Regions from separate parts of the Allobosea sp. 01N443 genome, predicted to be linked through region 2. Evidence: predicted binding sites of a transcription regulator. Region 2 holds the regulator's gene; each other region holds the start of a gene.

Region 1 (4,388 bases), on a different contig from region 2:
GCGCTCCAAGCTCGCGGCTGCGTGCTTCCTCATAGCGCCATTGCGCGAGAATCGAGGCCGGCACCCGGCCCGGCAGCAGCCGCTCATCGGCAGCCGTCCGGAAGATTACGCGGGCGCCGGGTCGCGCCGTGCGCGTGATCTGCGTCCAGAGCGCCGTGAGATCCGCATCATTCATCCAGTCCTGAGCATCGAGCAGCACATAGGCATCGCAGCTCTTCGCAGGCTGGCTCTCGAGAAAGGCCGTGATCGCGCTCTGGTGATAGGCGACGTGGCCCGCCCGCTCTCGAACGGCCGCGAAATTCCGGCTTTCAAGATAGGGCGGCAAGGATGCGTTCTCGTCCGTCGCATAGCCCCGTCCAAAGGCCTGCCGGGCAAAATAGTTCGACTTCAGGTCGAAGCCGCAGGCCAGCCTTTCAAGCCGGCGCCGGAGCACGCCGCGTATCCCGGCGTCGCCGTCAGCCGCGAGGGCCTTGTACTGGGCCGGCGGGATGCCCAGCCCATAGAGCGAGGCCGGCTGGCGCACCAGCCAACGCACCAGGGGCTTGTCGAAGACGGGAGCGATATGCCTGTCGAACAGGGCGCGCTGCTCGGCCATGTCGCGAGCCTGCAGCATCACGCGCGGATCGCAGCCGAGCGTACGGCCAAGGAGATGTCCAGCCCCGATGAAACGGCCGAGCAGGCCGTACCGGTAGAAATTGCGGGCAAAGACCTGGATGCGCCGGCGCCCGCTCAGGCTGCGGCCTTCCCAGTAGCTGCGAGAGACGGCATCGAGGCGTGGCGCGATCTCGGCGTCATAGAGCGCGATATTCGCCTGCGATTGCGCCTCGCCGAAAAAGCGCAGGAACTGCTCATGGCCTGCCAGGCTGTCGAGTGCGGCGAGCTTGAGCTTGCCGAGCGCGATATGGGCGCCATTCAGATCGACAGCGCTGATCTTCGCCGGGTTGGCGGTGAGATAGGACAGGATGTTGCAGGAGCCGGACGCGATTGCCACGACATGATCATCGGGGCGCAGGTCCAGTGCCTCCATGTCGACGACCGGGTCTTCCCAGATCTGCGGATAGACGAGCCCGGAAAAGGCCAGGGTGAACAGGCGCTCCAACATCCCCGCCCGCGACAGCGGCTTGCTGCGATGCACCGCCGTGGTCAGGCCCATTGTGGTTTCCCGCCGAACCGTACGCGCCGTCTGCATTCTTCGTTCCTCGCGCGGTCCGTTGTGATGGCGAGCCGACTAGAGGAGTCGCGTGACGGTTGGGTGACGCGCCTTGCGGATCAGCTATCCGTGAGGGCGGGCTGACGTGGAGCGCAATCATCCCCATATTCCGCCCGAAACCTTTGAACGGGAGAATGACGATGGGACTGTCCGGACTGTTCGGCGGCAAGGTCAGGGAAGCCGGTGAGTTCGAATTCCAGTTGACCGACGAGGAGTGGCGCCGCCGCCTGACCCCGGAGCAGTACCACGTGCTGCGCGGGCATGGCACCGAGCGCGCCGGCTCCTGCGCCTTGAATTTCGAGAAGCGCGCCGGGCGGTTCACCTGCGCCGGTTGCGGCAACCCCTTGTTCCAGTCCGGCAAGAAATTCGAGAGCGGCACGGGCTGGCCGAGCTTCGACCAGCCACTGGAGGGTGCGGTCGGTATCAGCGAGGACAATAGCTACATGATGCAGCGCACCGAGGTGCATTGCGCCCGCTGCGGCGGCCATCTCGGCCATGTCTTCCCTGACGGCCCGCCACCGACCGGACTGCGCTACTGCATCAATGGCGTGGCGATGGATTTCGCTCCGGCCGAGGCCTGAGCCAGTCGGCCGGCCGCGCTCCCCTTCGGGAGGGCGGCCGCGCAAACGCGTGAGTGCTATTCCACCGCCGGGACGGCCCGATGCGCCAGCGCGGCAGCATCCACGGACGCCGGCAGATCGCCGAAATGGCCCGACCAGCGCCCCTCGAGCCGCGTCGCGATGAAGGCGTCTGCGACCATGTGAGGTGCGTGGCGCAGCAGCAACGAGGCCTGCAGCGCCAGCGCCAGCCGCTCGACCAGCCGCCGCGCCTGTCCTTCGCTTCGCACCAAAGTGGGTATCTCCGACTCCAGCGCGCTCAAATGCGCATCAAAGCGATTGTCGGCGCCGGCCGCGCGTCGCATCTCCTCGATCAGCGCCACGAGAGAGCCCGGCTCTCGCTCCAGCGAGCGCAGCACATCGAGACAAATGACGTTGCCCGAGCCCTCCCAGACGCTGTTGAGCGGCGCCTCCCGATAGAGCCGGGCCATGGGGTTTTCCTCGATAAAGCCGTTGCCGCCATGGCATTCCAGCGCCTCGACCACCACCGCCGGCGCGCGCTTCGAGACCCAGTATTTCGCAATCGGCGCGCCGATCCGCGCCAGCAACCGGTCGCTCTCGCTCGTTTCCTGACGGTCGAGCGCCGCAAACAGCCGAAAGGCGAGCCAGGCTGCAGCCTCGGCCTCGATCGCAAGATCGGCCAGCACGTTCTGCATGATCGGCTGATCGATCAGCCCGCGCTGGAAGGCGCGCCGATGGGCCGCGTGATGCGCCGCCAGCGAAACGGCGAGCCGCATCTGCCCGGCCGACGCCGCCGCAATGTCCAGCCGGGAGCCCTGGTTCATCGCCAGGCCGGTGCGCAGGCCCCGGCCTGGCTCGCCGATCATCTGGCCGATCGCACCGCGGAATTCGACCTCGGACGAGGCATTCGAGCGATTGCCGCATTTGTCCTTGAGCCGCTGGATCGCCACGCCGTTGCGCGAGCCGTCCGGCAGCCAGCCCGGCACGACGAAGCAGGAAATGCCCTCGGCGGTTCGGGCCAAGGTCAGGAACAGGTCGGAATGCGGCACCGAGAAGAACCACTTGTGCCCGGTCAGGGACCATGTCCCGTCGCCATTGTCCTCGGCGATGGTCTGGGTCTGGCGCAGGTCAGAGCCTCCCTGCTTCTCGGTCATTGCCGTGCCGACGGTCGCCCCTGTCTTGGCGGAGGCGGTCGTCTGGCGGCGGTCATAGCGGTTGGAGCTGACCAGGGCGCCCCACTTGCTCCAGAGGTCGGGTTCCTGCCTCAGGACCGGGATCGCGGCATAGGTCATGCTGATCGGGCAGCAGATGCCGCTTTCGCCCTGACTCCAGAGATAGGAGAGCGCAGCACGCGCCACCTGTGCGCCCGGGCCCGGCCTGTTCCATGCGAGCGAATGGGTCTCCTGCTCGATCGCAAGCCCCATCAATTCGTGCCAGGCCGGATGGAACTCGATCTGGTCGATGCGGTTGCCGAACCGGTCATGCGTCCTGAGTTCGGGCGGGAACCTGTTCGCCAGTCGCGCCAGGTCCTGCACCTGCGCCGAGCCGACAATGCGCCCTGCCGCGTGCAGGCGCTCCGAGGCCCAGCCTGCATCGAAGGCGGTGGCCGCCGCCTGCAACACGGGATCAGCCGCGAAGGCGTCGTAATCGCACAGTATGGGAACCTGGTTCGTCACTTCATGGGTGGAATGGCGGGAGGCGATATCCACATTCATCGCGGCGCGTCCTGACGATCGGGCGAGCATTCAACGCCCAACAGCCTTATCCAGCAATCTGCGGCGCGACAGCCTATATTGCCTCTGGAACGAATCACGATCAAAGCGACCTGAAGCCTTGTCCGATCACACCACGTCCGCCCCTCTGCCCCGCCCCGGCGGCCTCGCCGCCCGCGCCGCCGCACAGCCGGCGGCAGGCTATCTGGCAGGCCTCAACCCGGAGCAGCGGCAAGCGGTCGAGGCCACGGATGGCCCTGTTCTGGTCCTGGCAGGCGCCGGCACCGGCAAGACCCGTGTGCTGACCACGCGCATCGCCCATCTGATCGCCACCAACCGCGCCTATCCGTCCCAGATCCTCTCGGTGACCTTCACCAACAAGGCAGCGCGCGAGATGAAGGAGCGCATCGCAAGCCTCGTCGGCCCCGTGGCCGAAGGCATGCCCTGGCTCGGCACCTTCCACTCGATCTCGGCCAAGATCCTGCGCCGCCATGCCGAGCTCCTCGATCTGCGCTCGGACTTCACCATTCTCGATACCGACGACCAGATTCGCCTTATGAAGCAGGTCATCACGGCCGCCGGGATCGACGAGAAGCGCTGGCCCGGCCGCATGCTGGCGGGCTTCATCGACAGCTGGAAGAACCGCGGGCTTGCCCCCAAGGACGTGCCGCCGGGTGAAGCCGGCGTCTTCGCCGGAGGCAAGGGCGGCGCCCTTTATGCCGCCTATCAGGAGCGGCTGAAGACGCTGAACGCAGTCGATTTCGGCGATCTGCTGCTGCACTGCCTGACGCTGTTCCGGGAGCATGCCGATGTGCTCGCGACCTATCATGAGCGCTTCCGCTACATCCTGGTCGACGAATATCAGGACACCAACACCGCCCAGTATCT
Region 2 (5,319 bases):
CGCCTCGTGATCGGGCCTCAGATCGATGGTGATGACCGCCCTGCCCTCGCGCAGGATCGTCTCGCGAATCGGGGCAGAGAGTGCATAGACCGCGCCGCCTTCCAGACCCGTCGCATCGATCATCGCCTCGCCGGGCACGGATTGGCCGCCGAAGCTCAGGACGATGCGCTTCAACGGTACTCCGGCAAAACGCTCTCGCATGGTCTGGGACCAATCGACCGTGAAACCGCCATTGGCCGGGCGCAGCGGCGCGATCGCAACGCCGCGCGCCGCCAACAAGGGTGCCCAGCCACCATCCGAACCCAGCCGTGGCCAGCTCGCACCGCCGAGCGCGAGCAGCGTCGCGTCGGGCCGCGCCTCGACATCGGCGCCATCGCGGCTCCGGAACGTCAGAGCTCCCGCTTCGCTCCAGCCGGTCCAGCGCTGCCCAGGCGCGAAGGCGACGCCGAGACCATCGAGCCGGCGCAGCCATGCCCGCAGCAGGGGCGAGGCCTTCATGGCGCGCGGGAAGACGCGGCCGCTGCTGCCGACGAACGTGTCCTGCCCGAGCGCATCGGCCCAGTCGCGCAGGGATTGTGGCGGGAAGGCGCGAATGGCCGGCTCCAGCCAGGCTTGCGCATCGCGATAGCGGGGCAGGAACCTGTCGAGCGGTTCGGAATGGGTAAGGTTCAATCCGCCGCGCCCGGCCAGCAGGAATTTGCGGGCCGGCGAGGGCATGCGATCGTAGATCGTGACGGTGTCCCCGGCTGCCGCAAGGCGCTCGGCCGCGATCAGCCCGGAGGGCCCTGCTCCAATAATGGCGACGTGATGTGTGGGCATCGGTCCGGCTTGCCGTCAGCGCGCCCTGCGGTCAAGGGTAATCCCGCCCCGAAGGCCATCGACAGGGACGAACCATGCCGACCATCGCCGCCTATTTCGGCGCAGCCATTCTCGAAATCGCCGGCTGTTTCGCGTTCTGGGGCTGGCTCCGGCTCGACAAGCCCATCTGGTGGCTCGTACCCGGACTGTTTTCGCTCGCCCTGTTCGYCTGGCTGCTGACGCTGGCGGAGAGCGAAGCCGCCGGACGGGCCTATGCCGCCTATGGCGGCGTCTACATCGTCAGTTCGCTCGCCTGGCTCTGGGCCGTGGAAGGCTTTCGCCCCGACCGCTGGGACATTATCGGTGGGCTGATCTGCCTCGCCGGCGCGGCGATTATTATCGCAGGGCCGCGCTAGGGTATCGGCCCGAAAGGTGGATTGCGGTTTTCGGGAAGGCCGATGCAACCATAGACGGTTAGATCGTCGGGCGGATTCGATATCCGGCCCGATGATCCAAGTCCCCGATGATCCAAGTCTCAGCTCCGCGCAAAGGTCTCGTCGAAGGCATAGCCGGCACCGCGCACGGTCCGCAGCGGGTCCTTGGCGTTGTCAGGAGTGATCGCCTTGCGCAGCCGGCCGACATGGACGTCGACGGTGCGCTCGTCGATATAGACGTCGCGGCCCCAGACCGCGTCGAGCAGCTGGGCCCGGGAATAGACCCGCCCCGGCGCCTGCATCAGGAATTCGAGCAGGCGGAACTCGGTCGGGCCGAGATGCAGCTCGCTGCCTGAGCGGCGGACACGGCGGGTGGTGCGGTCGAGTTCGAGATCGCCGGCGGCCAACAGGCCGGCGACATGACCCGGCTTGGCGCGGCGTAGCAACGCCTGGATGCGGGCGATCAGCTCGGGCAGCGAGAACGGCTTGACGACATAGTCGTCGGCCCCGGTGGCGAGGCCGCGCACACGCTCGGTTTCCTCGCCGCGGGCGGTGAGCATGATGATCGGCACCCGCTCGGTATCGCGACGGGTCCGCAGCCTCCGGCAGAGCTCGATGCCGGAAAGGCCCGGCAGCATCCAGTCGAGCAGCACGAGGTCCGGCGTATGATCGCGCAGATGCAGCTCGGCATCGTCGCCACGCGCGACGCTGTCGACCTCGAAGCCCTCGGCTTCGAGATTGTAGCGCAGCAACAGGGTCAGCGGCTCTTCGTCCTCAACGATCAGGATGCGTGCAGGCATGTCTCACTCGGTCCCAAAGGTGTCGGGCGCCGGTCACTCACCGGTGGCGGCGTCCAGAAGGATATTGGTCGTGTCGAGCTTCGGGCGGGCTGCGTCCAAGGCTTCGCCCGTGACGAGATAGTGGATCGTCTCGGCGATGTTGGTGGTGTGGTCGCCGATGCGCTCGACATTCTTGGCGCAGAACAGGAGATGCGTGCAGAAGGTGATGTTGCGCGGGTCTTCCATCATATAGGTGAGCAGCTCGCGGAAGAGCGAGGTATAGAGCGCGTCGATCTCATCGTCGCGGCGCCAGACCTCCATGGCCTTCTGCTCGTTGCTGACGGCGTAAGCGTCGAGCACGTCCTTGAGCTGGGCCTGAACCAGGCGGCTCATATGCTCGAGGCCGACGACCGCGCGCGACGGCGGCTGGAACTGGCCGGAGATGGCGACCGCGCGCTTGGCGATATTCTTGGCGAGATCGCCGACACGCTCGATATCGGCGGCGATGCGGATGGCGGAGATCAGCTCGCGCAGGTCGTTGGCGAGCGGCTGGCGCCGGGCGATGGTGAGCACCGCCTTCTCCTCTACCTCGCGCTGCAGATTGTCGAGGCGCTGGTCGGCGCTGATGACCTTCTGTGCCAGCCCGGTGTCGCGGCGCACCAGGGCGACTGTCGAATCGCCGAGCATGCGCTCCGACATGCCCCCCATCTCGGCCAGGCTGCGGCGGATCCCCTCGAGATCGGCATCATATGAGCGGACGATGTGATCAGTCATCGCGGCGTATCCTTTGTCGGCAAAGCAGTTGGAAGGCTGGGCGCCGGTTCAGCCGAAGCGGCCGGTGACGTAGTCCTGCGTCTGCTTCTTGTGCGGGTTCATGAAGATGGTGTTGGTGGCGTCGAATTCGATCACCTCACCGAGATACATGAAGGCGGTGTACTGCGAGATACGCGCCGCCTGCTGCATGTTGTGGGTGACGATGACGATGGTGAAGTCGGTCTTGAGCTGCTCGAGCAGGTCCTCGATCTTGCCGGTCGAGATCGGATCGAGCGCCGAGGTCGGCTCGTCGAACAGGATGACTTCCGGCTTCTGGGCAATGGTCCGCGCAATGCAGAGGCGCTGCTGCTGGCCGCCGGACAGGCCCATGCCGGAGGTCTTCAGCTTGTCCTTGACCTCGTCCCAGAGCGCGGAACGGCGCAGCGCACCCTCGACGCGGTCATCGAGCTCGGATTTCGGTGGCTTCTCGTAGAGGCGGATGCCGAATGCGACATTGTCGTAGATCGACATCGGGAAGGGCGTCGGCTTCTGGAACACCATGCCGACGCGCGAGCGCAGCTCGTTCACATCGATATCGTTGCTGATGACGTTGCGGCCGTCGAGCAGGATCTCGCCGGTGGCGCGCTGCTCGGGATAAAGCGAGTAGATCCGGTTGAAAATGCGCAGCAGGGTCGACTTGCCGCAGCCCGACGGTCCGATCAGGGCCGTGACATGGCGGTCCCGGAAGTCGAGATTGATGTTCTTCAGCGCCTTGTGCTCGCCGTAGTAGAAATCGAGGTTCTTGACCGCGATCCGGACGGGGGCCTCGGCATCAAGCGCTTGCGGGCTCAGTTCCAGCGTCGAAAGCATCGACTTGTTCCTTCAGATCGAACGCGACGAGGGTTTAAGGCCGTTCATTTGCCGCCCCGCACGATACGGCGGGCGATAAGCGAGAGGCACAGGATCGAGACGGTGATGATCAGCGAACCGGCCCAGGCGAGTTGCTGCCAGTTCTCATAGGGGGCGGAGGCGAACTGGTAGATCGTCACCGGCAGGTTGGAGACGCCGCCGACGAGGCTGGGCGAGAACCAGAAATTGTTGTTCAGCGCAGTGAAGATCAGCGGCGCCGTCTCGCCGGCGATGCGCGCCAGGGCCAGCAGGATACCGGTGACCATGCCGGATTTCGCCGCCCGCCAGGTCACGCTGGTGATGACGACCGAAGGCGGGGCGCCGAGCGCAGCACCGGCTTCACGCAACGAGCTCGGCACGAGGCGCAGCATGTCCTCGGTGGTGCGCACGATCACCGGGATCGCGATGATGCCCAGCGCCACGCCGCCGGCCCAGCCGGAATAGCCGCGGAATGGCTCGACCAGGATGACGTAGACGAAGAGGCCGATCAGGATCGACGGCGCCGAGAGCAGGATGTCGTTGATGAAACGGATCAGGTCCGCGAGCTTGGAGCCCTTGCCGTATTCGGCAAGGTAGGTGCCGGCGAGCACGCCCACCGGCGTCGCCACGGCGATGCCGAGGAAGGTCAGCACGATCGAGCCGACAATGGCGTTGGCAAGGCCGCCCCCCTCGCTGCCGGGACCGGGCGTCACCTGGGTGAAGGTCGCGACGGAGAGCCCGCCGATCCCCTTCACGAGCAGCATGCCGAGAATCCAGAACAGCACGAAGATGGCGAGAAGGGTGAAGCTGGTGGCGATGATCTTCATCGCCCGATCCGCGGTGCGGCGCGCGGGGCGGACGCGGCCCCAGACCTGATGAGGCGTCGTTGCGGGCGGGGTGACGGCGCTGTTCATGGCCAGGCTCCGCTCAGAAGGACTTGACGCGCGCGACAAGGATACGCGCGATCACGAGGACGACGAAGGTGACGAAGAAGAGGATGCAGCCGAGCGCGATCAGCGCGTTGAGCTGCAGGCCCATCGCCTCGTTGAATTCGTTGGCGATGCGCGAGGCAATGGTCGAGCCGGGGTCCATGATCGAGGCCGAAAGCCGGTTGGCATTGCCGACGACGAAGGTCACCGCCATGGTCTCGCCAAGCGCGCGGCCAAGACCGAGCATGATCGCGCCGATGATCGAGACGCCGGCCTGCGGCACCAGCACATGGCGCACGACCTCCCAGGTCGTGGCGCCGATGCCATAGGCGCTCTCACGCAGCACGGACGGGATCTGCTCCAGCATGTCGCGGGTGATCGAGGCGATGAAGGGGATGATCATGAAGGCGAGGATGATGCCGGCCGTCAGGATGCCGAGCCCCGAGGGCGAGCGCGAATACAGCACGGTGCCGACCAGCGGAATGCCTTCGACGATGTTCGAGACCGGGATCTGCACATAGGCCGCGAAGAGCGGCACGAAAACGAAGAGACCCCACATGCCGTAAATGATCGAGGGCACGGCGGCGAGCAGCTCGATCGTCGTCGAGACCGGGCGCTTGAACCAGGGCGGCGCGAGCTGGGTGAGGTAGACGGCGATGCCGAGCGAGAGCGGCACGCCAAGGACCAGCGCGATCAGCGCGGTCGACAAGGTGCCTACGATGGCAGGCCAGGCGCCAT
Region 3 (5,319 bases), on a different contig from region 2:
ACCTTGTAGGGGCTGTAATGCTGGAGAAGGACGCCGCCCGACCCGACCCGAATGCGCGAGGTGCTGGCCAGGATATAGGCCGCCAGCACTTCCGGAGAGGAACTGGCGACGCCCGCCATGCCATGATGCTCGGCGAGCCAGAAACGGTGATAGCCCCAGCACTCCGCATTCTGAGCAAGTGCGACCGAGCGGGCGAGGGCGATGCTGCCGGTCTCGTCGTCGAAGACGGGGCTCTTTTCGAGCAGGCTGAGGCGATAGGTCATTGGAGCGGCCTTCGTGGATGCAGGTCTGCGTGCGGGTTTGGGGCGGGTGGAATCAGAGCGCCCGCAGGCCGAGCGCCGCCGCGGCCTCGTCCGCCATCCAGCCGAGGCGCTCGTAGTCGCCGCGCCAGTAGACGAGGGCCGCTTCGTCGGCGCCGAATCTGACGGCCCGCACGCGGCCGATGACGATGCTGTGGGAATGGCGCTCGATCAGTTCCTCGACTTCGCAGTCGAGGGAGGCGAGCGTGCCCACCAGGAGTGGGGCGCCGGTTGCGGCGGTGGTCCATTCGGCGTGCCGGAAGCGCTCGACGCCCTTCTCGCCGTTCCGTCCGGCGAAGCGATCCGCGATCTGCTTCTGCGCCGCATTCAGGAAGTTGATGCCGAAGGTGCGATACCGCTGCAGGGTCGGATAGCTCGACGATGTGCGGTTGAGTCCGAACATGACGGTCGGAGGCTCGGCCGAGAGCGAGGCGACCGAGGTCGCCGTGAGGCCGGTCCGATCCTCGCCTGCGCCGGTCGTGATGACACTGACCCCGCCAGCGAGGTGGCGGAAAGCGGCACGGAATGCTGCTGCTTCGTCGCGAATCGTGGGCGAAGCTGTTGGCAAGCGCGTGACGATGCTCATGGGGAATCCTTCAAGCCATGCGGGCGGGTTTGGACGCAGCGATCTCGCAACGGCTGTCGATCAAGCCGTGCGTTCGCCGACCGAGCCGGCCAGCGGCCGAGCCGAAAAGAGGGGTGGTGGGACGTTCCGAGCGGGCCAGAACACTGTCTGACCCAAATCCGAGGCGTCGACGGTGTTCGGCATGGCTCCGCCCCGGCCGAGCTGAGCGGCGTTACCCACGCGGGATCAGGAGGAGCGGGGCGCGGTGCCGTTCAGGCCCGGCACGCAGGAGTGTTCAACATCGATGCGCCCGATCAGACGCAGTTTTATGAATATAAAGTGGAATTCTCTTCGATGTTGATTCAGTCATGAACGTGTCTCCAGCAATCGGGAGCCCACGAATGCATTCGTGGTGCTTTTAGCTTTGGTGACGCGGTGCAAGCTGCTCCAGCAAATCCCGCGATCGACACCGTCGATACTATGATCATTCTGCATCAGGTTGCTTCGGTCAATGAAACGTCTTTTCAAAGATCGCTCTCGAACCGGGATAAACGCCTCTGGACGGCGAGGTGCTCGAAAGGCTTTGCCTCATGCGCTGGACGTACGTGACCTGCTGGGCATCCCGCCTTCGTCAGCGCGCAACTCCGACATTGCTGGCGCACCGGCAGCGCGCTGGGCAGAGACGCAAGGTCACCATTCCAGCTTGGCGAACACTCGCAAGATGGCTGCCCTGGCTTTCATCCAACAGTCATCCCGGCGTCATCCAGGCGACCTAGGCAGGCGGCCTCACAGCTGGATTGCCGAGAATGAAACGCCAGAATGTTCTCCTGATCGTCGTCGACCAATGGCGCGCCGATTTCATACCGCATCTGATGCGGGCCGAGGGGCGCGATCCCTTCCTGAAGACGCCGAATCTCGATCGCCTTTGCGCGGAGGGCGTGACCTTCCGCAACCATGTCACGGCCTGCGTGCCTTGCGGTCCGGCCCGGGCCAGCCTGCTCACCGGCCTCTACCTGATGAACCACCGCGCCGTGCAGAACACGGTGCCGCTCGACCAGCGCCATTTCAATCTCGGCAAGGCGCTGCGCGCCATCGGCTATGATCCTGCGCTGATCGGCTACACCACGACGACGCCCGACCCGCGTGCGACCTCGAAGAACGACCCGCGCTTCCTCGTGCTCGGCGACCTGATGGACGGTTTCCGTTCGGTCGGCGCCTTCGAGCCCAATATGGACGGCTATTTCGGCTGGGTGGCGCAGAACGGCTTCGAACTGCCGGAAAAGCGCGAGGATATCTGGCTGCCGGAGGGCGAGGACTCGGTGCCGGGCGCGACCGACAAGCCGTCGCGCATCCCCAAGGAATTCTCCGACTCGACCTTCTTCACCGAACGCGCGCTGACCTATCTGAAGGGGCGCGCCGGCCGGCCGTTCTTCCTGCATCTCGGCTATTATCGTCCGCATCCGCCCTTCGTTGCGCCGGCGCCCTATCACGCGATGTACCGCCCGGAGGATATGCCCGGGTTGGTGCGGGCGGAATCACCGGAAGCCGAGGCGGCTCAGCATCCGCTGACCAAGTTCTACATCGACTCGATCAAGCGCGGCTCCTTCTTCCACGGCGCAGAAGGCTCGGGCGCGACCTTGGACGAGGCTGAAATCCGCCAGATGCGGGCGACCTATTGCGGCCTGATCACCGAGATCGACGACTGCCTCGGCCGGGTTTTCGCCTATCTCGACGAGACCGGGCAGTGGGACGACACGTTGATCGTCTTCACCAGCGATCATGGCGAGCAGCTCGGCGACCACCACCTGCTCGGCAAGATCGGCTTCAACGACGAGAGCTTCCGCATTCCGTTGGTGGTGAAGGACCCGCGCGGAGCGGATGAGCGTCGCGGTGCGATCGACGCCTCCTTCACCGAGAGTGTCGACGTGATGCCGACCATTCTCGACTGGCTCGGCGGCGAGGCGCCGCGCGCCTGCGACGGGCGCTCGGTGATGCCGTTCCTCAGCGAGGGACGGCCGGCGGATTGGCGCAGCGAGCTGCACTACGAATACGATTTCCGCGACGTGCACTACTCCCAGCCGGAGCAGGTGCTGGGCCTCCACATGGATCAGTCCAGCCTCTGCGTGATCCAGGACGAGCACTACAAATACGTCCATTTCGCCGCGCTGCCGCCGCTCTTCTTCGACCTCGCCAAGGATCCGCACCAGTTCGTCAATCTGGCCGAGGACCCGGCCTATGCCGCCCTGGTGCGCGACTATGCCCAGAAGGCGCTGTCCTGGCGGCTGATCCATGCCGACCGGACCCTGACCCATTTCCGCTCCGGCCCGCGCGGGCTCGAGGAGCGCGATCCCAACGCCACCCCCTCAGGAGATGAACAATGGTCGGTTCCTTCACGCGTCGCGGCGCAATAGCGCTCGGCGGCTCGGCCCTCATTCTGCCGCGCTTTGCGATCGCGCAGGCCGATAACCGGCCCTCGATCACCATCGCAGTGCAGAAGATCGCCAATTCCAACACGCTCGACGTGCTGCGCGAGCAGTCCAATGTCGGTGAGCGTGTCTTCTTCTCGTCGATCTGGGAGGGGCTGATCGGCCGCAACTGGCTCGGCAATCTCGAGACGGTTCCCGGTCTTGCCACCGAGTGGAAGCGCATCGACGACAAGACCGTCGAGCTCAAGCTGCGCCGCGGCGTGAAGTTCCATAACGGCGATGAGCTGACGGCGGAGGACGTCGCGTTCTCCTTCAGCAAACAGCGCATGTTCGGCGACACGCAGCCGTCGCAAGGCAAGACGATCTCGGTCGACTTCGTCGTGGGTGGTGGCCGCGCCAACAAGGAACTGCCGGCGGAAGTGCCGGCGGTGGCGCGCCGCTCCTGGCCGGCTCTGCTCGGCATCGAGATCGTCGACAAATACACGGTGCGCTTCGTCAACGGCACGCCCGACGTGACGATGGAGGGCCGCATCTCGCGCTATGGCAGCGAGATCATGAATCGTCGCGCCTTCGAGGAGGCGAAGACCTATAGCGACTGGGCGACCAGGCCGGTCACGACAGGCCCCTACCGGATCGCCGAGTATCGCCCGGACGTCTCGCTGTTGCTCGAGGCCCATGACGAGTACTGGGGTGGCCGCCCGCCGCTGAAGTCGATCCGTTTTGTCGAGGTGCCGGAGACGGCGTCCCGCATCAACGGGCTGCTCTCCGGCCAGTACCAGTTCGCCTGCGATATCCCGCCGGACCAGATCTCGCAGATCGAGAAGAATCCCGCCTTCGAGGTACAGGGCGGGACCATCCTCAATCACCGCCTGACGGTGTTCGACAAGAACCATGCGCAGCTGCAAAATCCGCTGGTTCGCCGCGCCATGACACATTCGATCGACCGGCAGGCGATCGTCGAATCGCTTTGGGCCGGCCGTACCGTCGTGCCGAAGGGGCTGCAATGGCCCTATTATGGCGAGATGTACCACGCCGATTGGGCGGTGCCGGCCTTCGATCTGAAGCTGGCGCGCGAGCTGGTCAAGCAGTCCGGCTACAAGGGCGATCCGATCCCCTATCGGCTGCTCAACAACTACTACACCAACCAGACTGCCACGGCGCAGGTCCTGGTCGAGATGTGGAAAGAGGCGGGGCTCAACGTCGAAATCCAGGTCAAGGAGAACTGGCAGCAGATTCTCGAGCGCACGCCGACCCGGGCGGTACGCGACTGGTCGAATTCGGCGCCCTTCAACGATCCCGTCTCCTCGATCGTCGCCCAGCACGGTCCAAACGGCCAGCAGCAGCAGGCCGGCGAATGGCGCAATGACGAGATGAACACGCTCTCGGTCGAACTCGAAACCTCGACCGACCGCGCCCGCCGCAAGGCTGCGTTCCGGCGCATGCTGGAAATCGCGGAGCGCGAGGACCCGGCCTATACGGTGCTGCACCAGAACGCGACCTTCACGGCCAAGCCCAAGGCACTGGCCTGGAAGGCCTCGCCGGCCTTCGCCATGGATTTCCGCGCCGAGAACTGGGGCGGCCGGAGCTGAACGCAGTCTTATCGCGGCGCGCCCCGAAAGGGCGCGCCGTTTTCTGTTTCCGATGACTTCTGGAGGGTTCCTTGACCCATCTGACACGCCGCCATGCGCTTGGCCTCGGCGCGGCCTCGACCGGTGCCCTGATCCTGCCGCGCTTCGCGATCGCGCAGGCCGATAACCGGCCCTCGATCACCATCGCGGTCCAGAAGATCGCCAATTCCAACACGTTGGAAACGCTGCGCGAGCAGTCCAATGTCGGCACTCGCACCTTCTACAGCTATGCCGAGAGCCTGATCGATACCGCCTGGGCCGGCGACCTGTCGCTCCGGCCGGGCCTCGCCACGGCCTGGCGCCGCATCGACGACCGCACCGTCGAGCTGACGCTACGCCAGGGCGTGACGTTTCATAATGGCGAGACCATGACTGCCGAGGACGTCGCCTTCTCCTTCGGC

What was found. The regulator PhoB, encoded in region 2, activates phosphate uptake and scavenging genes when phosphate is short. The targets are predictions, from matches to a motif close to TGTCATNNANCTGTCAT.
Region 1: the regulator PhoB is predicted to act here: its motif matches at 1,242-1,258, upstream of AC1DRP_RS21875 (BtaA family protein).
Region 3: the regulator PhoB is predicted to act here: its motif matches at 1,600-1,616, upstream of pehA (phosphoric/sulfuric ester hydrolase PehA).

What each region holds. Positions count from the first base shown of each region.
Region 1 is NZ_JBFTRC010000097.1:13,615-18,002, forward strand. Features, by position in the region: gene AC1DRP_RS21875 (BtaA family protein) at 1-1,189, opposite strand, end outside; gene msrB (peptide-methionine (R)-S-oxide reductase MsrB) at 1,351-1,791, shown strand; gene AC1DRP_RS21885 (acyl-CoA dehydrogenase family protein) at 1,848-3,503, opposite strand; gene AC1DRP_RS21890 (ATP-dependent helicase) at 3,622-4,388, shown strand, end outside.
Region 2 is NZ_JBFTRC010000002.1:34,204-39,522, forward strand. Features, by position in the region: gene AC1DRP_RS01160 (TIGR03862 family flavoprotein) at 1-819, opposite strand, end outside; gene AC1DRP_RS01165 (YnfA family protein) at 894-1,214, shown strand; gene phoB (phosphate regulon transcriptional regulator PhoB) at 1,334-2,032, opposite strand; gene phoU (phosphate signaling complex protein PhoU) at 2,066-2,785, opposite strand; gene pstB (phosphate ABC transporter ATP-binding protein PstB) at 2,834-3,634, opposite strand; gene pstA (phosphate ABC transporter permease PstA) at 3,679-4,566, opposite strand; gene pstC (phosphate ABC transporter permease subunit PstC) at 4,580-5,319, opposite strand, start outside.
Region 3 is NZ_JBFTRC010000014.1:68,841-74,159, reverse strand. Features, by position in the region: gene AC1DRP_RS06620 (MsnO8 family LLM class oxidoreductase) at 1-263, opposite strand, end outside; gene AC1DRP_RS06615 (flavin reductase family protein) at 316-885, opposite strand; gene pehA (phosphoric/sulfuric ester hydrolase PehA) at 1,671-3,275, shown strand; gene AC1DRP_RS06605 (ABC transporter substrate-binding protein) at 3,242-4,879, shown strand; gene AC1DRP_RS06600 (ABC transporter substrate-binding protein) at 4,951-5,319, shown strand, end outside.